Regions from separate parts of the Klebsiella sp. PK18 genome, predicted to be linked through region 3. Evidence: riboswitches for the same ligand, from Rfam matches in the RefSeq annotation. Region 3 holds a riboswitch; each other region holds the start of a gene.
What was found. A riboswitch is a leader RNA that binds a small molecule or an ion and turns the genes downstream of it on or off. The one in region 3 is predicted to bind thiamine pyrophosphate.
Positions count from the first base shown of each region.

Region 1: it holds a riboswitch for thiamine pyrophosphate, as region 3 does, so the genes downstream of both, tenA (thiaminase II) here and thiC (phosphomethylpyrimidine synthase ThiC) in region 3, are expected to answer to the same signal.
Region 2: it holds a riboswitch for thiamine pyrophosphate, as region 3 does, so the genes downstream of both, thiM (hydroxyethylthiazole kinase) here and thiC (phosphomethylpyrimidine synthase ThiC) in region 3, are expected to answer to the same signal.

Region 1 covers NZ_CM173493.1:2,540,463-2,550,388, reverse strand. The annotation lists gene AC3EMD_RS12435 (porin family protein) at 1-298, opposite strand, end outside; gene AC3EMD_RS12430 (BamA/TamA family outer membrane protein) at 317-1,438, opposite strand; TPP riboswitch at 1,659-1,760, shown strand; gene tenA (thiaminase II) at 1,829-2,524, shown strand; gene AC3EMD_RS12420 (ABC transporter ATP-binding protein) at 2,521-3,249, shown strand; gene AC3EMD_RS12415 (ABC transporter permease) at 3,246-3,986, shown strand; gene AC3EMD_RS12410 (ABC transporter substrate-binding protein) at 4,011-4,946, shown strand; gene AC3EMD_RS12405 (diaminobutyrate--2-oxoglutarate transaminase) at 5,253-6,638, shown strand; gene AC3EMD_RS12400 (pyridoxal phosphate-dependent decarboxylase family protein) at 6,648-8,129, shown strand; gene AC3EMD_RS12395 (LysR substrate-binding domain-containing protein) at 8,334-9,227, shown strand.
Region 2 covers NZ_CM173493.1:1,653,670-1,663,595, reverse strand. The annotation lists gene dalT (D-arabinitol transporter) at 1-1,140, opposite strand, end outside; gene xylB (xylulokinase) at 1,211-2,674, opposite strand; gene dalD (D-arabinitol 4-dehydrogenase) at 2,685-4,052, opposite strand; gene AC3EMD_RS08110 (sugar-binding transcriptional regulator) at 4,259-5,200, shown strand; gene fbaB (class I fructose-bisphosphate aldolase) at 5,282-6,334, opposite strand; gene thiD (bifunctional hydroxymethylpyrimidine kinase/phosphomethylpyrimidine kinase) at 6,482-7,282, opposite strand; gene thiM (hydroxyethylthiazole kinase) at 7,279-8,052, opposite strand; TPP riboswitch at 8,087-8,184, opposite strand; gene AC3EMD_RS08090 (hypothetical protein) at 8,883-9,188, shown strand; gene AC3EMD_RS08085 (hypothetical protein) at 9,476-9,865, opposite strand.
Region 3 covers NZ_CM173493.1:5,336,612-5,346,537, forward strand. The annotation lists gene hemE (uroporphyrinogen decarboxylase) at 1-108, opposite strand, end outside; gene nudC (NAD(+) diphosphatase) at 149-922, opposite strand; gene AC3EMD_RS26115 (Rsd/AlgQ family anti-sigma factor) at 1,016-1,513, shown strand; TPP riboswitch at 1,567-1,691, shown strand; gene thiC (phosphomethylpyrimidine synthase ThiC) at 1,778-3,673, shown strand; gene thiE (thiamine phosphate synthase) at 3,673-4,308, shown strand; gene thiF (thiazole biosynthesis adenylyltransferase ThiF) at 4,301-5,056, shown strand; gene thiS (sulfur carrier protein ThiS) at 5,040-5,240, shown strand; gene thiG (thiazole synthase) at 5,242-6,012, shown strand; gene thiH (2-iminoacetate synthase ThiH) at 6,009-7,142, shown strand; gene AC3EMD_RS26150 (sensor domain-containing diguanylate cyclase) at 7,458-8,990, shown strand; gene AC3EMD_RS26155 (PTS sugar transporter subunit IIB) at 9,162-9,467, shown strand; gene AC3EMD_RS26160 (PTS lactose/cellobiose transporter subunit IIA) at 9,471-9,788, shown strand; gene dcuB (anaerobic C4-dicarboxylate transporter DcuB) at 9,832-9,926, opposite strand, start outside.

The sequences.
Region 1 (9,926 bases), 2.8 Mb from region 3:
GGCGCAGGTTTTCGGTTTTGCTCTTCTCGCGGGTGTGCCCGGCATCGATGGCGAACATATCGCTGGGAATGGGATGGTTGCCCAGCTTAAGCCCGGAAAAGGTAATACTGTCGACCATGATATCCTGACGGATATTCATATAGCTCAGGTTGACGCCGTAGGGTAACGGGATCGAATACCCCCGGGCGCGCGCCTCATCGCCCCATATCGGAAAATAGCTGTCGCTCTCGCTCTGCTCCGCGGCCGACGCGCCACAGGCCGCCAACAGCAGCGTTAACACCGTTCCGGATGCTCTCATTGTTATTCTCATGTGTAGTTATAAACCCGAACCGACATTGAAATAGACCGCCTGCTCATGCTCACTGAACGCCACGTCAATCCCGGTACGCAAACCGTACTGCCGTGCAATCAGGTAACGAAAACCGGCCCCCCATGCCACCTCTGACTGTTCCCCTAACGTGCCAGCCGTGTCAGCGGCGCTCCCCGCGCCAACGAATCCCTGCAGGATCCAGCGCGGGGTGAAGGCCCAGGCCAGCTGGGTTTGCGCCGTGACCACGTAGTCACCCTGATAGCGGTAGCGCGAAATGCCGCGCAGCGCGATATAGGGACGTGCCATCGGCATCAGAGGGTTATCATGGTGGGTTAATGACTGATAATTGCCCGCGACCGCCAGCGTCAGCGTGTGGCTGAGCGGAATAAAAACCTTCCCGTCCAGCGAGAAAGTGTTGTAGTGATAATCGCCCCCAAGCAGCGAACGGAAAAAACGATATTCACCCTTCAGCGCTAGCCCACTCTGAGGATAGAAAATATTATCGGTGGTGTCATATTCCGCCACCACCCCCAGCGCCGAAGAGGTGCTGTTTTGCCCGAGCACCTGCTGCCAGACCCGATTGACCACCGGGTTGTCGCTAGAGACATCCGCTCGGGCATATACCTGCGAAGCTCCGAGGAATACCGGCGTGTCGCCCACGCGAAACAGCAGTTTTTGCAGCGCAGCGATGCCTTTGGTCTCCGTCTGCACCGATTTACCGTGGCTGAAGCCGCCCGTATCGCCGGAATAGATATCCAGATTAACGTTAGCGTAACCCGCCCCCACCAGGTAACGAATGTGGTCATGTTGCCAGGTGTGGCGATGACCGCCGCCAATAAACCAGGTCCCGTTCTGCGTGGCGGCCCCGCCAAAGGCGGTAAGCGGCGGAGGAATAAACTGCCCACTTTCCCGGCTGCCTTTACCGTGTAAAAACAGGCCAAACAGCCCTCCGCCATAGCCGATCGCCGGCTCGGTGATCGCCAGCGGCACCGGCAGAAAACCATAACGGTTTTCCGCGAGATACTGACTCATATCGAGCATGCCATCTTCCGCATCGAACAGATCGGCGGCATCACCAGGCGGGCACAACAGGAACAGAAGCGCCAGCGTGGACAGCGGAAATTTCATGCTCACTCCGGGGCTTTGGGGCGCGCACAACACGCGTGGCGAACAGGATTATCACAACGGGATAATGAAAATATAACGTAAGAGAATAATGCTCACCAACGCGCAGCCGCCTGTTTTTTGGTTATTTTTATACGAAAAAGTGCTGGCTATCACAGAAAAATGCCATCGCGATACAGGGCAGCGCGGTGATTGTATTCAAAAGGTGAATATCGTATAACATAGCGCTACCGAGGGGTGTCCCGTGAGGGCTGAGATGGCGCAAGCCGAACCCTTTGAACCTGATCTGGGTCATGCCAGCGAAGGGACGGGTCGGCAATTTTGCCTGCATTACCGCCATTGCCTGTTCACACCCCTGCACGCCCGGATCTCCCCTGAATATCTGGAGGTCCTGTGATAATTCCCGCGTTTAGCCATGGTCTTTATGGCCGTTTACGCCAGCTGGCCGCCGCTGACTGGCAGCACTATGTGGCGCATCCTTTCGTCCAGCAGCTTGCCGAGGGCACCCTGGCGGAAAGCGCATTTCGTCGCTACCTGACCCAGGATTATCTGTTTCTGATCCACTTTGCCCGCAGCTATGCGCTGCTGGTGAGTAAACTGCGCACGCTGCCGGAGATGCGGGCCGCGGCCGCCTCAATGAACGCCATCCTCAACGAACTGCCGCTGCACGTCGGTTACTGCGCTCAGTGGGGCATTAGCGAGCAGGAGATGGCTACCCAGCCTGAAGCGCCGGAAACCATTAACTATACCCGCTACGTGCTGGATATTGGCCACTCGGGTGACGCGCTGGATCTGCTGGTCGCGCTGATGCCCTGCGTGGCCGGTTATGCGGAAATCGGTCTCGGCCTGCTGCAGCATCCCGCCACCCGACTGGACGATAACCCCTACGCCTCGTGGATCCGCAACTATGGCGATGAAGGCTATCTGCACGGCGTCAACGCCGCGCTGGCGCTGCTGGAAACGGTGTGGCAGCAGCGCGGGAGCGAGGCCCGGATCACTGAGCTGAGCGAGATTTTCACCACTGCCACCCGCCTTGAGGCGCAGTTCTGGCAGATGGGCCTCAACGCGACGGCGGAGACCCGGGCGTGACGGCGCCGGGTATTGAGGTCCGTGGCCTGAGCCTGCATTTCGGCGACCGTCGGTTGTTCGACAACCTGTCGTTTACGGTCCCCGGCGGGCAGTGGGTGTCGCTCCTCGGCGCCAGCGGCGCCGGCAAAACCAGCCTGCTGCGGGTGATGGCCGGTCTGGCGCCCGCCACCCGGGGAGAAGTGGTCGCCAGCGATGGGCAGCCTATTCAGGGCCGTCTGGCGTGGATGGGGCAGAAAGATCTGCTCTACCCCTGGCTGAGCGTCCGGGACAACGTCGCCCTCGGCGCGCGGCTGCGCGGTGAAAAAGTCGATCGTGCCCGGGTCGCCGCCCTGCTTGATCAGGTTGAGCTCTCGTCCTGCGCCGACGCCCGGCCGGCAACCCTCTCCGGCGGCATGCGTCAGCGCGCCGCGCTGGCCCGCACCCTGTATGAGGACCGCCCCATCGTGCTGATGGATGAGCCTTTCTCGGCGCTGGATACCCTCACCCGCACGCGCATTCAAACTCTGGCCGCCACCCTGCTGGCTGGTCGCACGGTGGTGCTGATCACCCACGATCCGCAGGAGGCCTGCCGGCTGAGCCACCGCCTGCTGGTCCTCTCGGCGCCCGACGGCGACATCGATGACAGCCATCACCTTGCCGGCACACCTCCGCGCGCGCCGGACGCGCCCGATCTCTTGAACAGCCAGGCCGCCCTGCTGCAGCAACTGATGAGGGCTCATCCATGACCGGACGTCTCTGGCGGGGCAGCATGGTGTTCTGCGGGTTGATGATCCTCTGGGGTCTGGCCAGCCGCAGCGGCATTCCTCACTTTCTTTTACCCTCCCCGATGGCGGTCGCCGAGGCGCTGTGGGTTAATCGCGCCTATCTCGGCTGGCACACGCTTATCACGCTCAGTGAGATCCTGAGCGGCCTGGCGCTGGGCGTGACGCTCGGCGTCACCCTGGCGCTGGGTATGATCCTCTCTCCGCGTCTGCAGCGCTGGCTGATGCCGCTGGTCCTCACCAGTCAGGCGATCCCGGTCTTTGCCCTCGCCCCGCTGCTGGTGCTGTGGCTGGGCTTTGGCATGAGCGCCAAAGTGGCGATGGCCGTGCTGGTGATTTTCTTTCCGGTGACTTCCGCCTTCTTTGATGGCTTGCGACGGGTCAACCAGGAATATCTCGATCTGGCGCGCAGCATGAACGCCTCCTTCGGCGCTCAGCTGCGGCATGTCCGCCTGATGGCTGCCCTGCCTGCGCTGGGCTCGGGCCTGCGGATGGCGGCGGCGGTGGCGCCCATCGGCGCGATTATCGGCGAATGGGTCGGCTCCGCTGAGGGGCTGGGCTACGTCATGCTCAATGCCAATGCGCGGCTGCAAACCGATATCTGCTTCGCCGCGCTGTTTATTTTAGTGCTACTGACCCTCCTGCTGTGGCTGGCGGTAGATACCCTGCTACACCGGCTGATCGACTGGTCACCGGAATAAAGATGAAGTAATAAAGGAAAACAGATGAAAAAGTCGCTTTTCGCCGGGGCAACCCTGACGGCCCTGGTCAGCGGCCACGCGCTGGCCAATGAACCGCTGACGCTGGTGCTGGACTGGTACATTAACCCCGACCATGCGCCGATTATGGTGGCCGAGCAGATCGGCGCCTTTAAGGCTCAGGGGCTGGACGTCAAGATTGTCCCTCCCTCCGATCCCGCGCTGCCTCCCCGCATGGTGGCCGCCCGTCAGGCGGATCTGGCCATCACCTACCAGCCGCAGGTGCACTTCTTCGCTGACGAAGGGTTACCGCTGGTGCGCGTTGGGACCCTGATTAACTCGCCGCTGAACACGGTGATCGCTCTCAATAAGCAGATCAAAACTCCGGCAGATCTGCAAGGTAAGAAGGTGGGCTATTCGGTCAGCGGCATTGAGCAGGCCACCCTGTCGACCATGGCGCAACACGCGGGTATCGATCCGGCCAGTATCAAACTGGTTAACGTCAATTTCCAACTGACCAGCGCCCTGCTGGCGGGCCAGGTGGACGCGGTCATCGGCGGCTACCGTAATATAGAAGCACAGGAGCTGAAGCTGCAGGGCAAAACGCCGGTAGTGATGAACGTCGAAGATTACGGCGTGCCGGCCTATGACGAGCTGGTGATTGTCGCCCATCGCGACGCGATTCATGAGGCCAAGATCCGTAAATTCCTCACCGCCCTGCAGGCCGGAGTGAGCTATCTGCGCGCCCATCCGCAGGAGAGCTGGGAGGCGTTTGCCGCCGCCCACCCGGAGCTGAAAACCGAACTCAACCACCAGGCGTGGCTGCAAACCGTGCCGCTGTTCGCCACCGATCCGGCGGCGCTGGATAAACCGCGCTACGAAGCTTATGAACAGTTTTTATATAACAATAAGTTGGTGAAAAAAGTCACACCTTTAACAAATTATGCGGTGGAACTGCATTGAGACTTGCTATCGCTGACGGAAGGCATTCCGTCAGCGTTTTAACGCAGCGGCAATAAAAATATAGAGACTTTCTCACTAATAATTACACTTTAAAGGGTTATCGTGACACGCAGTTGTTCTATTATAATTCAGCAGGTTACGTTAATTATTGCCCCGGTAAGAATAACGTCAAAATAGCGCAATCAATAAAACGTTGAATGCGGATTTAAAAAGCCATATATTGTGCGCGCTTTATGAATGCCAATTCAATTCCTTAGACCAATTATTCAACCAGCGTTCAACCGCAATGCTGGTTGTGGGAGTGATATGATGACGGATAAAGTCCGTATTGATACTTTACGTGCCGATTTATTAGACGCAAACAACGAAACCTTTTTGGCCCGTCAGGCCGAATTCGAATCGAATGTCAGGAGTTACCCGCGTAAGTTACCGCTGGCTATCACTAAAGCTGAAGGCGTGTGGCTGACGGATGCGGATAACAAACAGTACCTGGACTGCCTCGCGGGCGCCGGTACTCTCGCTCTGGGCCACAACCACCCTGATGTATTGCAGAGCATCCAAAGTGTCATTACCAGCGGCTTGCCGTTACATACCCTCGATCTGACTACCCCGTTAAAAGATCGTTTCTCCGAATACCTGCTCTCTTGCCTGCCGGGCGAAGGGAAAGAGTATTGCCTGCAGTTCACCGGTCCTTCCGGCGCTGACGCCGTGGAAGCCGCGCTGAAACTGGCGAAAAAATACACTGGCCGTACGGCGGTGATCAGCTTCTCCGGCGGCTATCACGGGATGACCCATGGCGCGCTGTCCGTCACTGGCAACCTGTCGCCGAAAGCAGCGGTTAACGGCATGATGCCGGAAGTCCAGTTCATGCCTTACCCGCACCTGTATCGTTGCCCGCTGGGCATCGGCGGCGAAGCCGGCGTGAAATCCCTGACCTACTACTTCGAAAACCTGATCAACGATGTGGAGAGCGGCGTCCGTAAACCGGCGGCGGTGATCCTCGAAGCTGTGCAGGGTGAAGGCGGCGTGAACCCGGCGCCGGTTGAGTGGCTGCAGCGCATCCGCAAAGTGACCGAAGAGCATGGCATTCTGCTGATCGTCGATGAAGTGCAGGCTGGCTTTGCCCGTACCGGTAAATTCTTCGCCTTCGAGCACGCCGGTATCCAGCCGGACATCATCGTGATGTCGAAAGCGGTCGGTGGCGGTCTGCCGCTGGCGGTGCTGGGCATCAAAAAACAGTTCGACGCCTGGGAACCGGGTCACCACACCGGCACCTTCCGCGGCAACCAGCTGGCGATGGCTACCGGCCTGACTACCCTGCGTCACCTGCGCGACAACAAGATTGCCGACAAAGTCGCTGCCCAGGGCGAGTGGCTGAAAGGCAAACTGGCCGAGCTGCAGAAGCGCTACCCGGTCATTGGCCACGTACGCGGTCTTGGTCTGATGATCGGTATCGAAATCGTCAAGCCGAACGAAGCGCAGGATCACATGGGCTGCTACCCGGCTGACGGCGAACTCTCTGCCCTGCTGCAGAAGAAATGCTTCGAAGCGGGCCTGATTCTGGAGCGCGGTGGTCGTCACGGCTGCGTGCTGCGTCTGCTGCCGTCCCTGCTGATCAGCAACGCGGAACTGGATGTGTTCCTCGACAAATTCGAACAGGCCCTGCTGGCCGCCGGCGTAAAGCCGGTCTGAGTGGAGTCAGTGACCACCATGTCCACATTGAATCCGATTCTTGCTGGTTCAGCGCAGAGCGTTGAAGCCTATCAGCAGGTTATCGAGCAGACCAGCCAGGCCGTTGTGCAGTGGCTGAAGCAACCTGAGATGTATCAGGGGAAAAGCGTTGACGAGCTGCGTGAGCGTATCTCCCTTGAATTTAACGAACAGGGTTTGGGTAACCAGGCGGCGATTGATCGTGCGATCGAGTACTTCCTGAAAGACAGCCTGTCGGTGCATCACCCGCAGTGCGTGGCGCACCTGCACTGCCCGAGCCTGGTAATTAGCCAGGCGGCGGAAGTGTTGATCAACGCCACCAACCAGAGCATGGACTCCTGGGACCAGAGCCCGTCAGCAACCATCATTGAGATGAAGCTGATCGAATGGCTGCGCGCCCGGGTCGGTTATCCGGCTGGCGACGCCGGCGTCTTCACCAGCGGCGGCACCCAGAGCAACCTGATGGGCCTGATGCTGGCGCGCGACGCCTTCTTCGCCCGTCAGGGGCACTCCATCCAGCAGGATGGGCTGCCGGGGGATATCCGCAAGTACAAAGTATTGTGCTCGGAAAACGCCCACTTCTCGGTGCAGAAGAACATGGCGCTGATGGGCCTCGGCTACCGCTCGGTCACGCTGGTGAAAACCGACGAATTCGCGCGGATGGACGTGTCCGATCTGAAAGCGAAGATTGCGCAAGCGCAGGCTAACGGCGAGCAGATCATGGCGATCGTCGCCACCGCCGGCACCACCGACGCGGGGGCTATCGACCCGCTGCGCGACATCGCTGGTATCGCCGCGGAACATCAGATCTGGCTGCACGTTGACGCAGCCTGGGGCGGCGCGCTGCTGCTGTCTGAGCAGTATCGTGACTACCTTGACGGTCTGGAGCTGGTGGATTCCGTTACCCTGGACTTCCACAAGCAGTTCTTCCAGACCATCAGCTGCGGCGCCTTCCTGCTGAAGGACGCGCGCCATTACGAGCTGATGCGTTATCAGGCGGCCTATCTGAACTCCGAGTTCGATGAAGAACACGGCGTACCGAACCTGGTGTCTAAGTCGCTGCAGACCACCCGTCGCTTCGATGCGCTGAAGCTGTGGATGGGTCTGGAAGCGCTGGGCCAGAAACAGTATGCGGCGATCATCGATCACGGCGTCACGATGGCGAAAAACGTGGCGGAGTACGTGAAGTCGCAGCCGACGCTGGAGCTGGTGATGCAGCCGCAGCTGGCGAGCGTGCTGTTCCGTTCCCGTCCGGCGCAGATGGCGCAGAGCGACGCGGCGGCTATCGCGCTGCTCAACCAGCGCGTCGGCGATGCCCTGCTGGCTTCCGGCCGCGCTAACGTTGGCGTGACCGAGCATAACGGTGTCACCTGCCTGAAGCTGACCCTGCTGAACCCGGTGGTGACGCTGGATGACGTGAAGGTGCTGCTTAACCTGGTGGAACGCACCGCTCAGGAGCTGCTGGCGCAATAACCTGCCCTAGCGGGCGGCGCCTGCCGCCCCGTTGTCAGCCTTACCTGCAATAAGCCGATAATCTCCTTATCGGCTTTTTTATTTCTTTCCGCGCCACTGACGTTCTCTGCTCCCTGGCTGGTCGCTGGGCCCGTTGACGCCTGCCTTTCGCGATGCCACAGTATTATCCCGAGAATAACGACGTTCAGGATAAACATCCTGAAAATGAGGATGATGATGGAGAAACGCTTACCGGGACTGGATCTCGACGCCCTGCGTAGCTTTGTGACCGGCATGGAGTGCGGCAGCTTCGCCCAGGCAGCGCTGCGCCTGTCGCGTTCCACTTCGGCCGTCAGCGCCCAGCTTAAAAAGCTGGAGAGCCAGTGCGGTACGGCGCTGGTGGCCAAACAGGGGCGGCATCTGGTGCTCACCGCGGAAGGCGAAAAGCTGATGAGCTACGCCAGACGACTGCTGGCGCTCAATGATGAAACCCTGCGCGCGCTGCAGGGCGAGCGGCTCACCGGCGAGATCCACCTTGGTATGCAGGAAGATTTTGGCGAATCGCTGATGCCGGGGATCCTGGGGCAATTTAAACGGCATCATCCGCAGGTGCGGATAGTCGCCAGGGTGGATCGCAATGGTCCGCTGCGCCAGGCGCTGGCGGAAGAGGTGCTGGATCTGGCGCTGCTGTGGCAAACCGAAGATCAGGGTCCCGGGATGGGCCGCTGCCCGCTGGCGTGGATTGCGCATCCTGACCTGGATATTGGTGCACTGCTGTCCTCCGGCGATCCGCTGCCGCTGGTGATGTTCGACAGCCCGTGCCTGATGCGCTCCCGCGCTATCGCCTGTCTCGATGCCGCGGGGATCCCCTGGCAGGTGGTATTCGTCAGCCACAGTCTGAACGGCATCTGGGCGGCGGTACAGGCTGGCCTGGGGCTGACGATACGCACCCGTATCGGCATGCCCGGCAACCTGCGCACCGTCGCCGGGCTGCTGCCATCGCCAGGTAGCCTGGCCGTTAACCTGCAACAAACCCCGCGCGAGGGACAGCATTCCGCCGCCGTGGCGCTGCTAGGAGACCTGATGACCGAGGCCCTGCAGGGGTGGGTCGAGATGTGACGGTGTCACGCTACTTCCATTCACCCTCACCCTAACCCTCTCCCTGAAGGGAGAGGGAACCGCCCGGCAGTCATCGGCAATGGGCATCCAGCGCCGTTCCCGCTTCAATGCCCGGTGGCGGCTGCGCCTTACCGGGCCTACATTCTCCCTGCGCGCTCCTGTAGGCCGGGCAAGCGCAGCGCCGCCCGGCAATGGGCACAAGGGATGAAGGGAACCGTTCGGCAGTCACCGTTAATGGGCATCCAGCGCCTCTCCCGCTTCAATGCCCGGTGGCGGCTGCGCCTTACCGGGCCTACATTCTTCCTGCGCACTCGAGTAGGCCGGGCAAGCGCAGCGCCGGCCGGCAATGGGCATAAGGGATGAAGGGAACCGTTCGGCAGTCACCGTTAATGGGCATCCAGCGCCTCTCCCGCTTCGATGCCCGGTGGCGGCTGCGCCTTACCGGGCCTACATTCTCCCTGCGCGCTCATGTAGGCCGGGCAAGCGCAGCGCCGCCCGGCAACAGGCACAAGGGATAAAGGGAACCGTCCGGCAGTCACCGGCAATGGGCATTCTGTACCATTCCCGCTTCGATGCCCGGTGGCGGCTGCGCCTTACCGGGCCTACATTCTTCCTGCGCACTCGAGTAGGCCGGGCAAGCGCAGCGCCGCCCGGCATCAGGTATAAGGGCTGGAGGGAACCGTCCGCCAGACGCCTACG
Region 2 (9,926 bases), 1.9 Mb from region 3:
GAACGGCAGCAACACCACGGCAATCGCCGGCGCGAGAAAGTTTGACATCCCCGCCGACAGGTTATAGACCGAAATCGCCGCGCCTTTGTGCTTCGGCTCCAGCGCCGGGAACACGGCGGCCAGCGGCACGAAGGCGGCGACAAAGATCCCGAGGGCGATAGCGGGGATCAGCGCCATCGCAAAGCTATGGCCAAAGTGCTGAGGGATGTAGTAAAACGCCAGGCTGGAGAGCGCCATCCCGATGCAGCCGAACCAGCGCACCACCTTCATCCAGCCCAGTTTTTCCCCCAGGATCCCCCACAGCACGTTAGAGAAAATGGTGGTGAAGAAGAAGACTGCCCATACCTGGAGCCATTCTGAAGTGGTGAAGCCCAGCTCATCGACAAACATCATCGGCATAATGACCGCAAAACCGAACAGCGAGAGGGTATTGATAATCCTGACCATGCTCGACAGCAGAATATTGCGGTTGGTATAGAGCAGCGTCGCGGCGCGTCCCAGCTCGGAAAATTTCTGGCGAGTGGTGAGATTCTGCATATGCTGCGGCGTTTGAATATGGCGCAGGGAAGCCAGGGCAATCACGCCTCCGGTGACGCAGAAGGCCAGCGCCAGCCATAAAGTCCCCAGTTCGCCAATGTGCGGAATGGTGAAGCTCGGAATATAGCTGCCGAACACGCCGATGCCGATGGAATAGACCGCCCAGAACCAACCGATGGCCGAGCTGGCATTGTCGCTTTTGACGTTATGGACAATCGCCACGATAAACGAGTAGAGGAACAGCGGATAGGCGAAGCCGCGGATGCCGTAGAAAATCAGGATCAGCGCATAGTTGGCGTGACCGAGGCCGAAAACGAGGAACAGCACGTGGAACACGCACCACAGCACGAAGCCAATCATCATCGTTTTCAGCGGGGTGATAATTTCCGCCACCACGCCGGAAATCCACGCCGACAGCGCGGCGGCCAGGCCGTAGAGGGTAAAGGCAAAGGAGGCCTCCGCCGGAGAGAAGCCGAGCGCTTTGATATAGTGCGACAGAAAGGCTAATTCAAAACCGTCGCCGGTCATAAATACGGCAATGGCGATGTATCCCCAGAGCAGGTTCAGGGGTAAACCGAGCCACTGTTTATTATTGATAGACATAATGACCTCGTTTTCAGGGTACAGGGTGGCCGCTCCGCGATGTGCAACGAAGCGGCTGTTATGATGAAAATCAGTGCTGCCGGTAATTCAGGTCGTTTAAATACAGGTCTTTAAACTGCGCGTAGCGTTGCATCAGGGTGTGGTGGCGAACGGGATCCGCACGCCAGGTCTGCCAGACTTCCGGTTTTTCACACACCGCGGCAATCGGTTTGCCCGCCGCCAGGCAGGCCAGCCGCGCCGCGCCCAGCGCGCCGCCGGTCTCTCCCCCTTTATGGGTCACCACCGGCATAGCGAGAATGTCGGCCAGCAGCTGGGCCCAGAAAGGACTGCGGGCGCCGCCGCCCACCAGCGAGCACTGCGCGATGGGCGTACCGCTCTCTTTCAACGCCTGCAGGCCGTCGTTGATACCGAAGCTCACCCCTTCCAGCACCGCGTAGCCAAGCTGAGCACGCAGGCTGGCGTGGGTCATGCCCCAGAACATGCCGCGCGCGTCAGGATCGTTATGCGGGGTACGTTCGCCGGAGAGATAGGGCAGGAAGAACGGGGCGTGGGCTTTCTCCTCCTCGCTGAGCTCGGCAATTTCCGCCAGCAGCGCCACCTCCGTGGTGCCGGTCAGGCGGCAGAACCACTGCAAACAGCTGGCGGCGCTCAGCATGACGCTCATCTGGTGCCACAGGTTCGGCAGCACGTGACAAAACGCATGTACCGCCGACTGCGGCGCCGGACGATAGGCGTCGGTCACCACAAACAGCACCCCGGAGGTGCCGAGCGAAATAAACGCATCCCCCGGCGAGACCGCGCCGACGCCAATGGCGCTAACCGCGTTATCCCCCCCGCCCCCGGCCACCACCACCGAGGCGTTCAGCCCCCAGCGCGCCGCCACCTGCGGATCAAGGGTGGCGGAAACCTCGCAGCCTTCGACCAGTGCCGGCATGTGGCTGCGCGACAGGCCGCACTTGTCCAGCAGAGCGTCGGACCAGTCGCGCTTCGCCACGTCCAGCCACAGCGTCCCGGCGGCGTCCGACATGTCGGAGACTTTCTTCCCGGTCATCCGATAGCGCAGATAATCCTTCGGCAGCAGCACCGTGGCGGTGCGCTGAAAGTGTTGCGGCTCATGACGGCGCACCCACAGCAGCTTCGGCGCGGTAAAGCCCGGCATCGCCAGGTTGCCCGCCACCTGATGCAGCTCCGGCGCCATCGCCTCCAGCTCGGCGCACTCTGCGGCGCAGCGGGTGTCGTTCCACAGAATGGCCGGACGGATCGTCTCCCCCTCTTCATCCAGCAACACCGCGCCGTGCATCTGTCCGGAGAGGCCAATCGCCTTGATGGCCGGCCAGTGCTGCGCGCATTTTTCCCGTAGCGTGCTCATCAGGTACTCCGTCGCCTCCCACCATAGCTCCGGTGATTGTTCTGACCAGTGCGGATGGGGCCGCTGAATGCTCATCGGCGCGCTATGGCTGGCGATAACCTCATAGTTCTCATCAATGACCAGCGCTTTGACTTCCGATGTGCCGAGATCGATACCCAGATACATAGCCACCTCTTTATTTAATCAGCGTGTAAACGGCGGCGACTTTCTCGCGCATCAGCGCCAGGAAATCCGCGTTATTGGCGAGGTCACCAAACAGGGCTTTATCGCGGGCATAGACAGCCACCGGATCCTGAGCCTCATACATCTCATGCACCGCCTGCGCATCCAGGATGCCGTCCTGGTACTGATAGGGCAGCGTTCCCTTATGCCACTGCTCCATAAAGACGAAGAACAGCGCCGGCAGCATGGCGGTCGCCTCAGGGCGGACGCCGCGCTGATAGCACTCCTGCAGCGTGGGGGCGATCATCGCCGGAATTTTCGAGAAGCCGTCGGCGGCGACGCGCTGGTTGGTGTCCTGGATATAGGGATTGGTAAAGCGCTTAAGCACCACATCCCGGTAGGTCGGCAGATCAATGCCGTTATCGCCGAGGCAGGGAATGACATCCTCCGTGACGTAGCGGTCGGCAATGGCGTAGATAACATCGGTCAGCGTGCTTTCATGAATATACTGCTGGCCAATTAAGGTTCCCGCCCAGGCAATGCAGCTGTGCGATGCGTTCAGAATGCGGATTTTCGCCTCTTCATACGGGATGACCGACTCGACCATCTCCACGCCGACCGCTTCCAGGTTCGGGCGGGCATCACGGAAGTGGTTCTCCACCACCCACTGGATAAAGGTCTCCCCCATCACCGGCGCTTTGTCATCAATCCCGGTTTGCGCTTTGATCCGGGCCGGCAGATCGGCCGCTGGACGCGGGGTGATGCGGTCCACCATGGTGTTCGGACAGGTGGTATTGGCCGCCATCCAGTCAATCACCGCCTGTTTGCCGGTGAGCTGCAGGAACTCGACCATGCCGTCGTGGAAACGCTCGCCGTTGTGGCGCACGTTGTCGCAGTTGAGCAGGGTCAGCGGCCCGGCGTCGTCGGCCATGCGCTTCTCCAGGATCCGCGCGAGGGTTCCATAAATGGTTTTGCACTCGCCTTGCAGGTCGGCCTGCAGATCGGGGTTACTGGTTTCCAGCTGATGGCGGGTGTTCAGGTAGTACCCCCCTTCCGTCACAGTAAAGGCGATAACTTTGGTCTGCGGGTTGGCCCCTTCGTTAATCAGCGGCTGCAGCCCGGCCTGCCACGGCAGCAATTTCTGGATAGAAGTGATTTCTTCATATTCGCGCTCCCCTTCCGGGCTGACGGTCTCCAGGACGTAACGTCCTCCCTGCGCCGCCAGCGCCTGCACCACCTGCTCGGCGTCGTTACGAATATTTCCTGCCGCGATGTGCCAGCGCTTATCCCCGGACGCTATCAGACGATGCAGATACCACGCCTGATGCGCGCGATGAAAAGAACCCAGACCGATATGAAGCCATGTGAATTGATTGTTCATGTTCTGTTCTCCTTGAGTTGATGGCGCCACTGTAATTGATCATTTGACCAAAATAAGAGCCACGGATCACAAAAGAACAATTACCCAATCAAATTACAAATGACCAATAAAGAGCAAAAGCTTGCCAGTTATGCCAACCACGGCGAGAATGCGGGTATTCGCCGGGCCAATTGCGAGCCCTGGTCAGCAACTTAGGGCGGGAAACCATGAGTAAAGAAGACGATATCCGGTTGGATCAGAAGGTGCGTGCCGCATGGATGTACTACATCGCCGGTCAGAATCAGAGCGAGATTGCCAGCCAGCTGGGTACCTCCAGACCGGTGGTGCAACGGCTGATCGCCGGCGCGAAAGAAGAAGGGATAGTGTCGATTAATTTGCACCATCCGGTAGCAAACTGCCTCGATTATGCGCAGTTGCTGCAGGAAAAGTATCGATTGATCGAGTGCAATGTGGTCCCCGCCTTTAGCGAAGAAAGCACCCTCGTCAGCGTGTCGTTTGGCTGCTATCAGCTGATGGCTCGCTATCTGCAGGATGATAAGGAGAAAATCATCGGCCTGGGCTCGGGCCTGACCCTGAAAAAAGCGCTGCAGCGCATCGATTTTGACAGCCTGAATACCCGCTGCGTGGCGCTGATCAGCGCCATGAACGCCGACGGGCAGTGCAACTATTACGATGACGTGCCCCTGCTGCTGACCCGCAAAATTAAGGCCAAGTACTATCAGTGGCCTGCGCCGCGCTACGCCCAGAGCGCGGAGGAGCATGAGATGTGGTGCACCAACCGCTTATTCCGCAGCGTCTCCGGCGTCGCCCAAGAGGCGGACGTGATTTTTGTCGGCATTGGTCCCCTGGGCACGCAAAGTCCGATCTTTAAAGACGGGTTTATCAATCAGGCGCAAATGGATGAGCTGACCGCGCGCGGCGGCATCGGAGAGATCCTCGGACGGTTTATCGATGCGGAAGGCCACGTGGTAGACAGCGAGATCAACCGCATGATCACCAGCTATGATATCCGTCAGAATCACTGCCCGCGTATTGCCGCGGCCTGTGGAGAATACAAACGACCGGCGATCCTGGCCGCCCTTAAAGGCGGCTGGATCAATGGTCTGGTGACCGATGAACATACCGCCCGCTGGCTGCTGACGCGGTAACGGCGCGGCCTGAAGGCGCATACACAACGGTAACCCCGGTGCGCGTCGCGCCACCGGGGATCCCAACGATACTCGTGCTTATCAGGCGATAGTCACTTTCCCGTCAAGGTAGACGTCCTGCACGGCATTGATCAGCTTCACGCCGTCAGCCATCGATTTCTTAAACGCCTTCCGGCCGAGGATCAGCCCCATACCGCCGGCGCGTTTATTGATCACCGCCGTGCGCACCGCGTCGGCAAGGTCGGTCTCCCCGCCCGCCGCGCCGCCGGAGTTAATCAGCCCGGCGCGGCCCATATAGCAGTTGGCCAGCTGGTAGCGCACCAGATCGATGGGGTTATCGCTGGTCAGTTTGCTGTACACCCGATCGTCGGTATAGCCGAAGTTAACCGCTTTGTAGCCGCCGTTATTCTCCGCCATTTTTTGCTTAACGATATCGGCGCCGATGGTGGCCGCCAGGTGGTTGGCCTGACCGGTCAGGTCCGCGGAGACATGATAGTCGACGCCATCTTTCTTGAACGCCGAATTGCGCAGATAGGCCCACAGCACGGTGACCAGGCCCAGCTCATGGGCCCGCTCAAAGGCGGCGGAAATCTCTTCTATCTGACGACGCGATTGTTCCGAGCCGAAATAGATCGTCGCTCCCACGGCCACCGCCCCCATATTGAACGCCTGCTCAACGCTGGCGTAGAGGGTCTGGTCGTATTCGGTGGGGTAGCTCAGCGTTTCGTTATGGTTGAGCTTCACCAGGAAAGGGATGCGATGCGCGTAGCGGCGCGACACCGAGGCCAGCACGCCGTAGGTCGACGCCACGCAGTTACAGCCGGCTTCGATCGCCAGCTCGACGATATTTTTCGGATCAAAGTACAGCGGGTTGGCGGCGAAGGAGGCGCCCGCCGAGTGCTCCACGCCCTGGTCAACCGGCAGAATGGAAAGGTAGCCGGTTCCCCCCAAGCGTCCGGTATTGTACAGGGTCTGCATATTGCGTAGCACCGCCGGTGGTCGGTTATTATCCACCATCACCCGATCAACATAATCTGCCCCAGGCAGATACAGCTGGTCGGCCGGAATGGTTATACAACGGTGCTGCAACAGGCTCTCGGCATCTTTGCCCAGCAACTGCGTAATATCAGTCATAGCAATCTCCCGTAAGGCCGGCCGAAGCCGGCATGCATTATCCCAACCCAATTTTTTTGGGCAGGTTAAGCCTGGTACCGACTTAGCCTATTTTCCAGCCGGGGGGCCATTTTTTCAGGAGATTCTGCTGTCCCGTTGCGCTGCCATTTACCACCAGGCGTGGAAATGGTGCACCGGCCCGATGCCGTGGCCCACTTCCAGAGAGTCGGCCTGCGCCAGGGCCGCCGACAGCCAGGCCTTCGCCTCGGCGACGGTGGCCGCCCAGTCCGCATGACGGGGGCGCAGCGCCGCCAGCGCGGCGGAGAGCGTGCAGCCGGTGCCGTGGGTATTTTTGGTCTGCACGCGAGGCGTGGTAAACCGCTGTTCCCCTTCGCGGGTGAAGAGCCAGTCCGGGCTTTCGGCGTCGTCGAGATGGCCGCCCTTCATTAATACCGCGCCGCAGCCCAGCGCCAGCAACGCCCGCCCCTGCTCCAGCATCTCGCGCTCGGTGCGCGCATGGGGGGCATCGAGTAGCGCGGCCGCTTCTGGCAGGTTCGGGGTGATCAATGACACCTGCGGCAACAATCGTTGACGCAGGGTCTCCACCGCGGAGGCCGACAGCAGCGGATCGCCGCTTTTCGCCAGCATGACGGTATCCAGCACCACGTTGGCCACCCGGTAGCGCGCCAGCCGCTCGGCCACGGCTTCCACAATATCGGTCTCCGCCAGCATGCCGATTTTGGTGGTATCGATACGCACATCGCCGAACACCGAGTCGAGCTGCGCGGCCACAAAATCCGGTTCGATGCGATAGACCGACTGCACACCGCGGGTATTCTGCGCCACCAGGGCGGTGATCACCGAGCAGCCATAGGCCCCCAGCGCGGAGAAGGTTTTCAGATCGGCCTGGATACCGGCCCCACCGCTGGGATCGGTGCCGGCGATGGTCAGGGCGTTGATGCGTTTCATCCCTGCACCTCCTGATACAGCACGTCGAGAAACGCCGGAATAAAGCTGCCAGGGCCTCCCTGACGGGCGGCGATCTCCCCGGCCTGCTTCATCAGCCCACAGGCGGCGGCCACGTTTTCCAGCCGGTCCCCCGGCAGCGCAGCGCTCGCCGCCACCACCGCCGACAGCGCGCAGCCGGTGCCCACCACCCGGGTCATCAGCGGATTACCCCCCACCACGCTGAGCACCCGCTCGCCGTCGGTGACGTAATCCACCTCGCCGGTAACCGCCACAATGGTGGTTAACTGACTAGCCAGCGCCTGGGCCGCCGGCAGCGCCGCGGCGGCCGTATCGGTGGTATCCACCCCGCGCCCGCCGGCGCTCATCCCGGCCAGCGCCAGAATTTCAGAGGCATTGCCGCGAATGGCCGCCGGCTGGAGGGCCAGCAGCTCATGACAAAAGGCCGTGCGCACGGTCAGGGCGCCGACCGCCACCGGATCCAGCGTCCAGGGCCTGCCGGCCTGACGGGCGTGCTCCACCGCGGCGCGCATCGCCACGGCGCGATCTTCGGTCAGGGTACCGACGTTAATTAACAGCGCATCGGCGATAGCGGCAAACTGCGCCGCTTCGCGGGGATCGATCACCATCGCCGGCGAGGCGCCGACGGCCAGCAGAACATTGGCGGTAAAGGTCTGCACCACGTCATTGGTCATGCAGTGCACAAGGGGGGAATGGGCGCGCAGCAGATGGCGCAGGTGCGCGACAGGCGCGGGATTCAGCAGCTCAGGCATGGTTTGCTCCCGCCAGACGAGGTAGAAGCAATGACCCTGCGGTCTCTGACTTCCCTACGCTGGCATTATCCAGATCAGGTGGTACGGGTATTTCTCAGCCTTCAACGAAGAAGGGCACCCCGAGTCATCGTGTTATTTTTCCTACACTTTTTCGTAGATTACTCCATTAAAAATCATTGAGCAAGTGAGGTTTTGATTAGTTCAAATTTTAGCCTTGTACCGCACTTTGTACCTCAGTTGATAGGTTGTGTTTTAACCATCCTCCAATCCTTCAGACACTGTAGTAAGGGGCCATATCATCAATTGATCTCCTCCCTGATTTTGGGCCAGGGTCAAAACCCGGAAATCTCAAAAAGTGCGTGGAACTAAAACGGGTGTGCTTACAATGGATGAAAGGGATAGCTAAGAAAATAGAAGTTGATTACATAGTTCTTTCTAGATTTAAGAATGGTGGGTATGAGACTGAATCTAAATTGATTAAAGTTAAATAGATGGAACCAAATCCAAGGGCCTTGTAATATTTTAGATATATGTCTAATTAATTATGAGGTTAACTATGGAACACACTTTATCTCTCTTACTGTTTACTGTTCTTGGGATGATAGCAGCCAATAAAAATGCAAGAGCTATCATCAAAGATATGATTCTTACTCAGTGGAATTTTATCAAGCCTGATAAGTGAACTTATTAACTTGTTATAGTTATCACTGATGTAGTAGTAATTGGTCAATCTGTTTTATCGATACGATCTAACTTTGTTATTGAAGGAAATGCATATTTACATTATTTTACACCGAACCCATGTCATAATTTTGGTGAATGTTAATAATATGAAAATTAAATTGATGATGATTGCTACAGTTAGTTTGATAACTCTAAGTGGTTGTTCCAGCGATCCTACAAGTATGTGGAATAGTCGTTATAATTTTAAATCTGTTGGTCAAGTAATGGAAATGTGCAACAGTGGCGACAAAGATGCATGTATTGCTGCTGGTCAAATGGGAACATTTGTTAATGGCATGAATGGGCTTAATAATGTTACTCAGCAGGGACTACAGCAACAGCAGCCACAACACACAATGACTACCACTACTTGTAACCATTTAGGTACTGGTGTTATTTGTAATTCTAATTAATATCTAAAACCCTTCTCAAATACGCCCCTAGAACGCTCTGTAATCAACCACAGGGCGTTTTCTTTATTAACCCCCTACCCTACCAGAAATATTTAAACATCTCAAAATCGCGTATAAGCAGCCTATGAATTTTCGCACATAATATATAAGAATTTTATTAACTATTATTTGTTGTCGCTATAGGTCGCCAACTACACTGTAAAACCATCTGTTGTTACACAACCTCATAAAGATTAAGACCAGAAGAAAAGGGCCGCTAAAAGCAGCCCTTATGAATTTATTATTTATTACAGTGTCTGTAGAAGCAATGGACAATTCATTTCATGATAGTATTTTCTTGAAATATAATTAATTTTATCATTGTTCATACCTTGTTTTTCCCACAATTGAGCCTCTTGTGATGCTACATATTCAGCATAGTTAATAATTTCCTCATCAACATTATAAGAAACATTATTAGCTTTGTTATTGAGTCTCCATTCTATAAGAGCTGCTTTTCTGAATATATCAACTTCACTTGATGGAATATCATATGTATCTGGTTTCTTACCTAATACTGACATATCACCGTAGAAAGCACAGGAAACATATGCTTGTGCTTTAGTTTCATGATCCATGCTATCAGCCATAGCAGGAACAGCAACCATCATACTTGCTATCAAAATTAAATATTTCATACCCCCCCTATCAACTATTTTTATCTTGTCATTAATGAAATTAATGACAGTGTTAGTAATA
Region 3 (9,926 bases):
GTACTCCGGTAAATAGCGGCCCGCCTGGCGCATCATCCACACCGGGGTGACATCAACCGGCTGACGCAGCAGCGCGCGCAGGTAACGATCGTTTTTCAGTTCGGTCATTTTTACATTCCTTTAGCGTTGATGCGCCCAGTGTAACATGTCACTCGAACTCTGCCCGACACATCGCCACCGTATCTTCGATAAGCCGACGCGCCACCGTGCCCGGCGGTGGCAGGAGCGGTAGATTGTCATAGCGGTACCAGTCCGCGGTCAGCAGCTCTTTTTTGTCGACCACGATATCGCCATCCGCGTAATCCGCCATAAAGGCGGTCATCAGCGACTGCGGAAACGGCCACGGCTGAGAGGTCACATAGCGCAGGTTTTTCACCTTGATGCCGCTCTCCTCCATCACCTCGCGGGCCACTGCCTGCTCAAGGGTTTCACCCACTTCGACAAACCCGGCCAGCACGGTGTGCACGCCGTTACGATGGCGGGTATGTTGCGCCAACAGGATCGAATCATCGCGACGGATAGCGACGATAATGCAGGGGGCAATTTGCGGGTAATAGCGTTCACGGCAGTGGCTGCACAGCATCGCCCATTCGCTTTTGCTGGCATGCATCGGATGGCCACAGTAGCCGCAAAATTTATGCGATCGATAAAATTCGGCGAGCTGGATCCCTCGCCCCGCCAGCTGGAAGAGACCCGGATCCTGATCCAGAACCTGGCGTAACGATCCCATGTCATGGCGGCGATCCTGGCGCACCATCCAGACGGACTCGCCCTGCCACTCGCCAATATGCAGCGCATGCTGTCCGACAAGATCGAAATTAACCGCTTCGCCATGTGGTAATTCTCCACCAGGCAACCATAATTTTTGTTCGTGACTGACAACCCACCAGCCGCGATCTAATTTTTCAATAATACGATCCATATCTATTGCACTACCTTTGCTTCACTGGCATGTTGTTAACATTATATTTACATTTTGGTGAGCAGATTTAAATCAAAACTAGCGGAGTCAATCATGCTAAACCAGCTGGAAAATCTGACGGAGCGCGTTGGCGGTAGTAATGAACTGGTCGATCGCTGGCTACAAGTGCGTAAGCATCTGCTCGTGGCTTACTACAATCTGGTTGGCCTGAAACCGGGCAAAGAGTCATTTATGCGGCTAAACGAAAAGGCGCTGGATGACTTTTGCCAAAGTCTGGTGGATTACCTCTCATCCGGTCATTTTAGTATTTATGAACGCATTATTGGCGAAATGGAAGGCGATACCCCACTTTTAGCCGCCACCCGGCTTTATCCACAGCTGGAAGCCAATACCCAGCAGATGATGGACTACTACGATACCTGCCTCGAAAACGCTATCGATCACGATAACTACCTTGAATTTCAGCAGGCGCTGTCGGATATCGGCGAGTCGCTGGAAGCACGTTTCGCGCTGGAGGATAAACTGATCGCCCTCGCCGTCGCGCATAATCTGAGCAACGACGTGCGCGATAATATTGCGCCGACCGCTTGAGTTGTGCGCAATTAACGAGTAGTTTACCTCCATTCCCCCTCTCCGGAGGGGACGTCATCTTGTCGGAGTGCCTATTTTCCATGCGCTGGCTAAAGTGGAAAAGGCTGAGACCGTTAATTCGGGATCCGCGGAACCTGATCAGGCTAATACCTGCGAAGGGAACAAGAGTAAACTGCTGGTCGCACCTGTCCGTTCTGGATCGGTCGCATCTGTTACTCCATCCGTCGTCTGACAAGCCATCTCCTTTTTTAACTGGAATGCGCTATGTCTACTACCAAACTCACCCGTCGGGAACAACGCGAGCACGCGCAGCGATTCATTGATACGCTGGCAGGTACCGCTTTTCCCAATTCACGCCGCATCTACGTTCACGGCTCACAAGCGGATATCCGCGTCCCGATGCGTGAAATTGAGCTCAGCCCGACCCTCGTCGGCGGCGATAAAGATAACCCCCGGTACGAAGCCAATGAACCGATCCCGGTATATGACACCTCCGGCCCTTATGGCGACCCGGATATTGGCATTGATGTCCGCCAGGGGCTGGCAAAGCTGCGCCAGCCGTGGATCGACGCGCGTAACGACTGCGCTCCGCTCAGCGAACGCAGCTCGGCCTATACCAAAGCGCGGCTGGCCGATGATGGTCTCGATGAGCTGCGCTTCAGCGGCCTGCTGACGCCCAAACGCGCCGTCGCCGGGAAATGCGTTACCCAACTGCACTACGCCCGCCAGGGGATCGTCACCCCGGAGATGGAGTTCATCGCCATTCGCGAAAACATGGGTCGCGAACGTATCCGCAGCGAGGTTCTGCGCCAGCAGCATGCCGGGGAAGGCTTCGGTGCCCGCCTGCCGGAAAACATTACCCCCGAGTTCGTCCGCGATGAAGTTGCCGCCGGACGCGCCATCATCCCCGCCAACATCAACCACCCGGAATCTGAGCCGATGATTATCGGCCGCAATTTCCTGGTGAAAGTGAATGCCAATATCGGCAACTCGGCGGTGACCTCTTCCATCGAAGAGGAGGTGGAAAAACTGGTCTGGTCAACCCGCTGGGGCGCCGACACGGTGATGGACCTCTCCACCGGCCGCTATATCCACGAAACCCGCGAGTGGATCCTGCGCAACAGCCCGGTGCCGATTGGTACCGTCCCGATTTACCAGGCGCTGGAGAAGGTCAACGGCATTGCCGAGAACCTGACCTGGGAAGCCTTCCGCGATACCCTGCTGGAACAGGCCGAACAGGGCGTCGACTACTTCACGATTCACGCCGGCGTACTGCTGCGCTACGTGCCGATGACCGCGAAGCGCCTGACAGGTATCGTGTCGCGCGGTGGTTCCATCATGGCCAAGTGGTGCCTGTCGCACCATCAGGAAAACTTCCTCTACCAGCACTTCCGCGAAATCTGTGAAATCTGCGCCGCCTATGACGTGTCGCTGTCCCTCGGCGATGGTCTGCGCCCCGGCTCGATCCAGGACGCCAACGACGAGGCGCAGTTCGCCGAGCTGCATACGCTGGGCGAACTGACGAAAATCGCCTGGGAGTATGACGTGCAGGTGATGATTGAAGGCCCCGGCCACGTGCCGATGCAGATGATCCGCCGCAATATGACCGAAGAGCTGGAGCATTGCCACGAAGCGCCATTCTACACCTTAGGCCCGCTCACCACCGACATCGCGCCGGGCTACGACCATTTCACTTCCGGTATCGGCGCGGCAATGATTGGCTGGTTTGGCTGCGCGATGCTGTGCTACGTCACGCCAAAAGAGCATCTCGGCCTGCCCAACAAAGAGGATGTGAAACAGGGGCTGATTACCTACAAAATCGCCGCCCACGCCGCCGACCTCGCGAAAGGCCACCCCGGGGCGCAGATCCGCGACAACGCGATGTCCAAAGCGCGTTTCGAATTCCGCTGGGAAGACCAGTTCAACCTCGCGCTCGACCCCTTCACCGCGCGGGCCTATCACGATGAAACCCTGCCGCAGGAGTCCGGCAAGGTCGCCCATTTCTGCTCCATGTGCGGGCCGAAATTCTGTTCGATGAAAATCACCCAGGAAGTCCGCGACTACGCCGCGAAGCAAAATATCGAAGCTGGCATGGCCGATATGTCGCATCACTTCCGCGCCCGTGGCGGCGAAATCTACCTGAAACAGGAGGAAGCCTGATGTATCAACCTGATTTTCCACCCGTCCCATTTCGTCTTGGACTCTACCCGGTGGTTGACAGCGTGGCGTGGATTGAGCGCCTGCTGGAGGCGGGAGTGCGTACTCTTCAACTGCGCATCAAAGACCAACGTGACAGCGACGTGGAGAATGACGTGATCGCCGCCATCGCCCTTGGCCGCCGCTATCACGCCCGGTTGTTCATTAACGATTACTGGCAGCTGGCGATTAAGCATCAGGCCTACGGGGTACACCTGGGGCAAGAAGATCTGGAAACCACCGATCTGAGCGCTATCCGCAAAGCCGGACTGCGTCTTGGCGTCTCCACTCACGACGATATGGAAATTGATGTCGCGCTGGCGGCGTGCCCCTCTTACATCGCGCTGGGCCACGTCTTCCCGACGCAAACCAAACAGATGCCTTCCGCGCCGCAGGGCCTCGACCAGCTAGCCAGACATATTCAACGCCTGGCGGATTACCCCACCGTCGCGATCGGCGGCATCAGTCTGGAAAAAGCGCCGGGCGTACTGGCGACCGGCGTCGGCAGCATCGCGGTGGTCAGCGCTATTACCCAGGCGGCGGACTGGCGGGCAGCGACAGACCAGCTGCTGGCGCTGGCGGGAGCAGGCGATGAATGATCACGACTTTATGCGCTATAGCCGCCAGCTGCTGCTGGAGGATATTGCCATCGAGGGTCAGCAGAAACTGTTAGCCAGCCGGGTGCTGATTATCGGCCTTGGCGGGCTGGGCTCCCCGGCGGCGCTCTATCTTGCCGGAGCGGGCGTCGGGACGCTGACCCTGGCCGATGACGATGCCGTGCATCTCAGCAACCTGCAGCGGCAGATCCTGTTCACCAGCGAGGATATCGACCGGCCAAAAGCCGCGGCGGCAAAGACCCGGCTCAGTCAGCTAAACCCGCAGATCAAACTGGTTGCGCTCCAGCAACGTCTGAGCGGCGAGGCGCTGCGCGCTGAGGTGGCGAAAGCGGACGTGGTGCTGGACTGCACCGATAACATGGTGACCCGCCAGGCAATCAACGCCGCCTGTGTGGCCCTCGACACCCCGTTAGTGACCGCCAGCGCCGTCGGCTTCGGCGGTCAGTTGATGGTGCTCACTCCCCCCTGGGCGCAGGGCTGCTATCGCTGCCTGTGGCCGGATAGCGACGAACCGCAGCGCAACTGCCGCACCGCGGGGATCGTCGGCCCGGTCGTCGGCATGATGGGCACGCTGCAGGCGCTGGAGGCGATTAAGCTGCTCAGCGGCATGACGACGCCGCGTAATACCCTGCGGCTGTTCGACGCCCGCACCAGCAACTGGCGTAATCTGGCGCTACAGCGCTCCCGAAATTGCCCGGTGTGCGGAGGGCGGCATGCAGATTTGGTTTAACGACGAGCCGCTGGCATGTGCCGACAATCTCAGCGTCAGCGCCCTACTGACCCAGCTCGAACAGCTGCAGCCGGGCGTTGCGCTGGCGCTTAATCAACACATCCTGCCGCGCGACCGGTGGGAAGATTATCTCTTACAGGAAGGCGATCGGATCCTGCTTTTTCAGGTTATCGCTGGAGGTTGACATGTTACGTATTGCAGACAAAACGTTTGAATCCCATCTTTTTACCGGTACCGGCAAATTCGCCGCCCCGGAGGTGATGGTTGAGGCGATTCGCGCCTCGGGAAGCCAGCTGGTGACGCTGGCGATGAAGCGCGTCGATTTACGCCAGAACAATGACGCGATTCTCGCGCCGCTGCTGGCGGCGGGCGTTAACCTGCTGCCGAATACCTCAGGCGCCAAGACGGCGGAAGAGGCGGTGTTTGCCGCCCGCCTGGCGCGGGAAGCCCTGGGCACCCACTGGCTGAAGCTGGAGATCCACCCGGATGCCCGCTGGCTGCTGCCTGACCCGATTGAAACCCTGAAGGCGGCGGAGCTGCTGGTGCGCGAAGGGTTCGTCGTCCTGCCCTACTGTGGCGCCGATCCGGTGCTGTGTAAACGGCTGGAAGAGGCTGGCTGCGCGGCGGTGATGCCGCTGGGTGCGCCGATCGGCTCCAATCAGGGGCTGGAAACCAGGGCTATGCTGGAGATTATTATCGAACAGGCGACGGTACCGGTGGTGGTTGATGCCGGGATCGGCGTGCCGAGCCATGCGGCGCAGGCGCTGGAGATGGGCGCAGATGCGGTGCTGGTCAATACCGCCATTGCCGTCGCCGACGACCCCGTGACCATGGCCCGCGCCTTCCGTATGGCAGTCGATGCCGGATTACTGGCGCGTCAGGCCGGACCGGGGGCACGCAGTACGCAGGCGCAGGCCACCAGCCCGCTGACCGGATTCCTGGAGGCGCTGGCATGAAAACCTTCAGCGATCGCTGGCGGGAGCTGGAGTGGGACGACATCCGCCTGCGCATCAACAGCAAAACCGCCGCCGACGTCGAACGGGCGCTGGCGGCCAAACAGCTCACCCGTGACGACATGATGGCCCTGCTTTCACCGGCGGCGGCCAACTATCTTGAACCGCTGGCCCAGCGTGCGCAGCGGCTCACCCGGCAGCGCTTCGGCAATACCGTCAGCTTTTACGTACCACTGTATCTCTCCAACCTGTGCGCCAATGACTGCACCTACTGCGGCTTCTCAATGAGCAATCGCATTAAGCGCAAGACGCTGGATGCCGCCGAGATTGCCCGCGAGTGCGCCGCGATCCGCGACCTGGGCTTTGAGCATCTGCTGCTGGTGACCGGCGAGCATCAGGGCAAGGTGGGAATGGATTATTTCCGCCAGCACCTGCCGGCTATCCGCAGCCAGTTTGCCTCGCTGCATATGGAGGTGCAGCCGCTGGCGACCGAAGAGTATGCCGAGCTGAAAACGCTGGGGCTCGACGGGGTAATGGTCTATCAGGAGACCTACCATGAAAGCATGTATGCCCAGCACCATCTGAAAGGGAAAAAACAGGATTTCTTCTGGCGGCTGGATACACCGGATCGCCTGGGCGAGGCGGGGATCGATAAGATCGGCCTCGGCGCGTTGATTGGTCTTTCCGACAGCTGGCGGGTGGACTGCTTTATGGTCGCCGAGCACCTGCTGTGGCTGCAACAGCGCTACTGGCGCAGCCGCTACTCGGTCTCCTTCCCGCGCCTGCGTCCCTGCGCCGGCGGTATTGAACCAGCTTCGCTGATGGATGAGCGCCAGCTGGTGCAGACCATTTGCGCCTTCCGCCTGCTGGCGCCGGAGGTTGAGCTGTCGCTTTCAACCCGTGAATCACCCTGGTTCCGCGACCGGGTGATCCCGCTGGCGATCAATAACGTCAGCGCCTTCTCTAAAACGCAGCCCGGCGGCTACGCCGACGATCATCCGGAGCTCGAGCAATTTGCCCCACATGACGATCGCCGCCCTGAAGAGGTCGCCAGCGCGCTAGCCGCCCGTGGCCTGCAGCCGGTATGGAAAGACTGGGACAGCTGGCTGGGACGCGCCTCGCAATCATCATGAAGTATGTTGCAAGCCGCTGATTATTTTGCGTGCCTGCACGAGAGATGAAAAATGGGGAGTCGCCCGATTGCCGCCGTTTTTCTATTCTGCCCGGGTCAGCAACGGACGCTGACCAGGGCGAACGTTTTCTTCCTCATTTTCGCCCTGCCTCTCCGCGCTGCGCGAGGGCCGGTTCATTATCGACGAATATAAATCACGATAGATGAAGGCCTCAGAGTTATAATTGAGCAATAGTTAACTGATTCGATCGGCAGGCTCGCTGACACAAGCTGCGTTCGGACCCTTGGTTTATACATCCGGGACGATTAACGATTCATGGCGCTACACAACAGAAAACTCTCTTTTACGACACCAATCGTCGTGGGGTTTGCCGGCATTTTGCTCAGTTTCATGCTGATTGCTACTTTTGTCACCCTGGCACAGCGGAAAGATTTTCTCGAAGATTATCACGATATTAACCGCAACTTTACCCACAACCTGGCCATCAACTATACGGAAACGCTGCTGCGGGAAAATGATTTTATCCTCGGCCGCGCGGCCACCTTCTTTGCCCGTAATGACGAACTGAACCGCGCGGTGAACGTTGATCCGGAGAAAGGGTTAACCACGCTAATGCAGTTACAGAACATGATGCCAAGCGTCTCATCCATCTCGCTGGCGGATACCGAGGGCCACTATCTGCGCGCCCCGGAAGTACTGAAAAATGAAGACAGCCTGGCTTTCGACCCCAAAACGCGGCCCTGGTTTATCAAACAGGCAGAAGCCAGCACCTTCAGCCACTACACCAGCCCGTATATGGACTTTTTCACCCACCATCCGACGATTACCATTTTCAAACCCATCATTACTCCGGAGGGTAAACTCAAGGGCAGCCTGGCTTTTCATCTAGATCTCACCTCCATGGGGTTCGCGCTACGGCAGATGGTCGCCCCCGTACAGGGGGAATTTTTTGTGGTGCAGCGGGATGGCAAAGTTGTCCTGCACTCCGACCCGGGCGCGCTGTTTAAACCCTTCGTCAGCGACGAACTGATGGATAAAATGACCAGCGGAGAGGGGCAGCTTTACGATATCAGGAGCGATACCTGGTATTACTACTACTCCTTTACCAATCCCGACTGGTTCGTGATTTACCGTGTCGATAACGCCACCCTGATCAATCTGACGCGCCATGAGACAAACTTAGTGATCGGCGGTTTCTCACTCGCGGCGATTATCATCCTCTTGTTCGGCCTTTATCTGCGTCATGCTTCCCGTACCGTGCTGATGAATATCATCAATGCGATTAAAACCGGCGACGTCAAACGCGCTCCGCGCCTTGAGGCAATGCTGAGTAAAGCCATTGAAACCAACAAACAGCGTGAACTGACCTACGTTCGCCAGGCCACCATCGACGCCCTCACTGGCTGCAAAAACCGCCGCGCCTTCGACAGCGATATCGCCGCGCTGATGAACGATCACCAACCTTTCGCCCTTGCCCTGGTCGATATCGATAACTTCAAATCGATCAACGACACCTGGGGACACCTCAACGGCGATATCGTCCTGCGCAACGTCGCCCGCGAGGGGCTGCAGGTCCTCCAGCCGCTGGAGATTTCCCTTTATCGCTACGGCGGTGAAGAGTTCGCGGTGGTCTTTCCTGCGGAACACATCGATAACGCCCGAACGCTACTGGAAACATGGCGGGTCAACGTCGAACGGCGTACCTGGCGCGAAGATGGCCTGACGGTCACCTTTAGCGCCGGACTGGGGGAATGGAATATGGAGCCGCTGGATAAGCTGGTGGTGAGCGTCGATGAGGCACTTTACAAAGCCAAGCAACAAGGTAAAAACCGCATCCTCCGCGCGTGAGACAACAGGACGCGGCCGCCCACTTCGGTGGGCTTTTTTATTTTTATCGGCAAAAATGAAACCGGTTTCAATTTTTGTGTGATGACTTACACACAATCACGGTAAAGCGGTTGTCGCATCGCCAGGGCCGCGATAAAGATAAGACATCACGGAACACAAGGGCCACTGACTATGAAGAATATCGTTTTGTGCTGTGCCGCCGGTATGTCCACCAGCATGCTGGTTCAGCGTATGCAAGATGCCGCGCAGAAAAAAGGTGTTGAGGTTTCTATCAAGGCCGTCCCGGTCGCCGAGTTTAAAGATAACCTGGCCGCCGCCGACATTATTTTGCTCGGCCCGCAGGTGAAATATGAGCAGGCGAAACTGCAGGCGCTGGCCGATCCATTCGGCAAGAAAGTCGCGGTGATCGATATGATGGACTACGGCATGATGAAAGGCGATGCCGTTCTGGATAAAGCCCTGAAGATGCTGGAGTAATCGATGGAAGATTTAGAAACGATCATCATGGAGCTGTTGGTTAATGCCGGTTCCGCACGTAGCGCGGCGCTCACTGCTCTCCAGTTAGCACGGAAAGGTGACTTTGCGGCAGCCGAGCAGGCCATGGCCGAGTCCCATGAGTTCGTCAAACATGCGCATAAAATCCAGACCCAGCTCATCGGCCTGGATGAAGGCACCGGTAAGCTGCCGGTCAACCTGATCACCGTTCACTCTCAGGACCACCTGATGAACGCCATGGTCATTCAGGATCTGGCGACCGATATGATTGAACTCTATCGTCGTCTGCCGCTCGCGCAGTAATCTCGCGGATTTAACGGGCGCCGCTGCCGGCGCCCGTCCCCTCTCAAAGAAAACCATACATCGCGGCGAATACCCAGCCAAACACGCAGGAGACACCGACGCCGATGAGCCCGGGCAGGATGAAGCTATGATTAATGA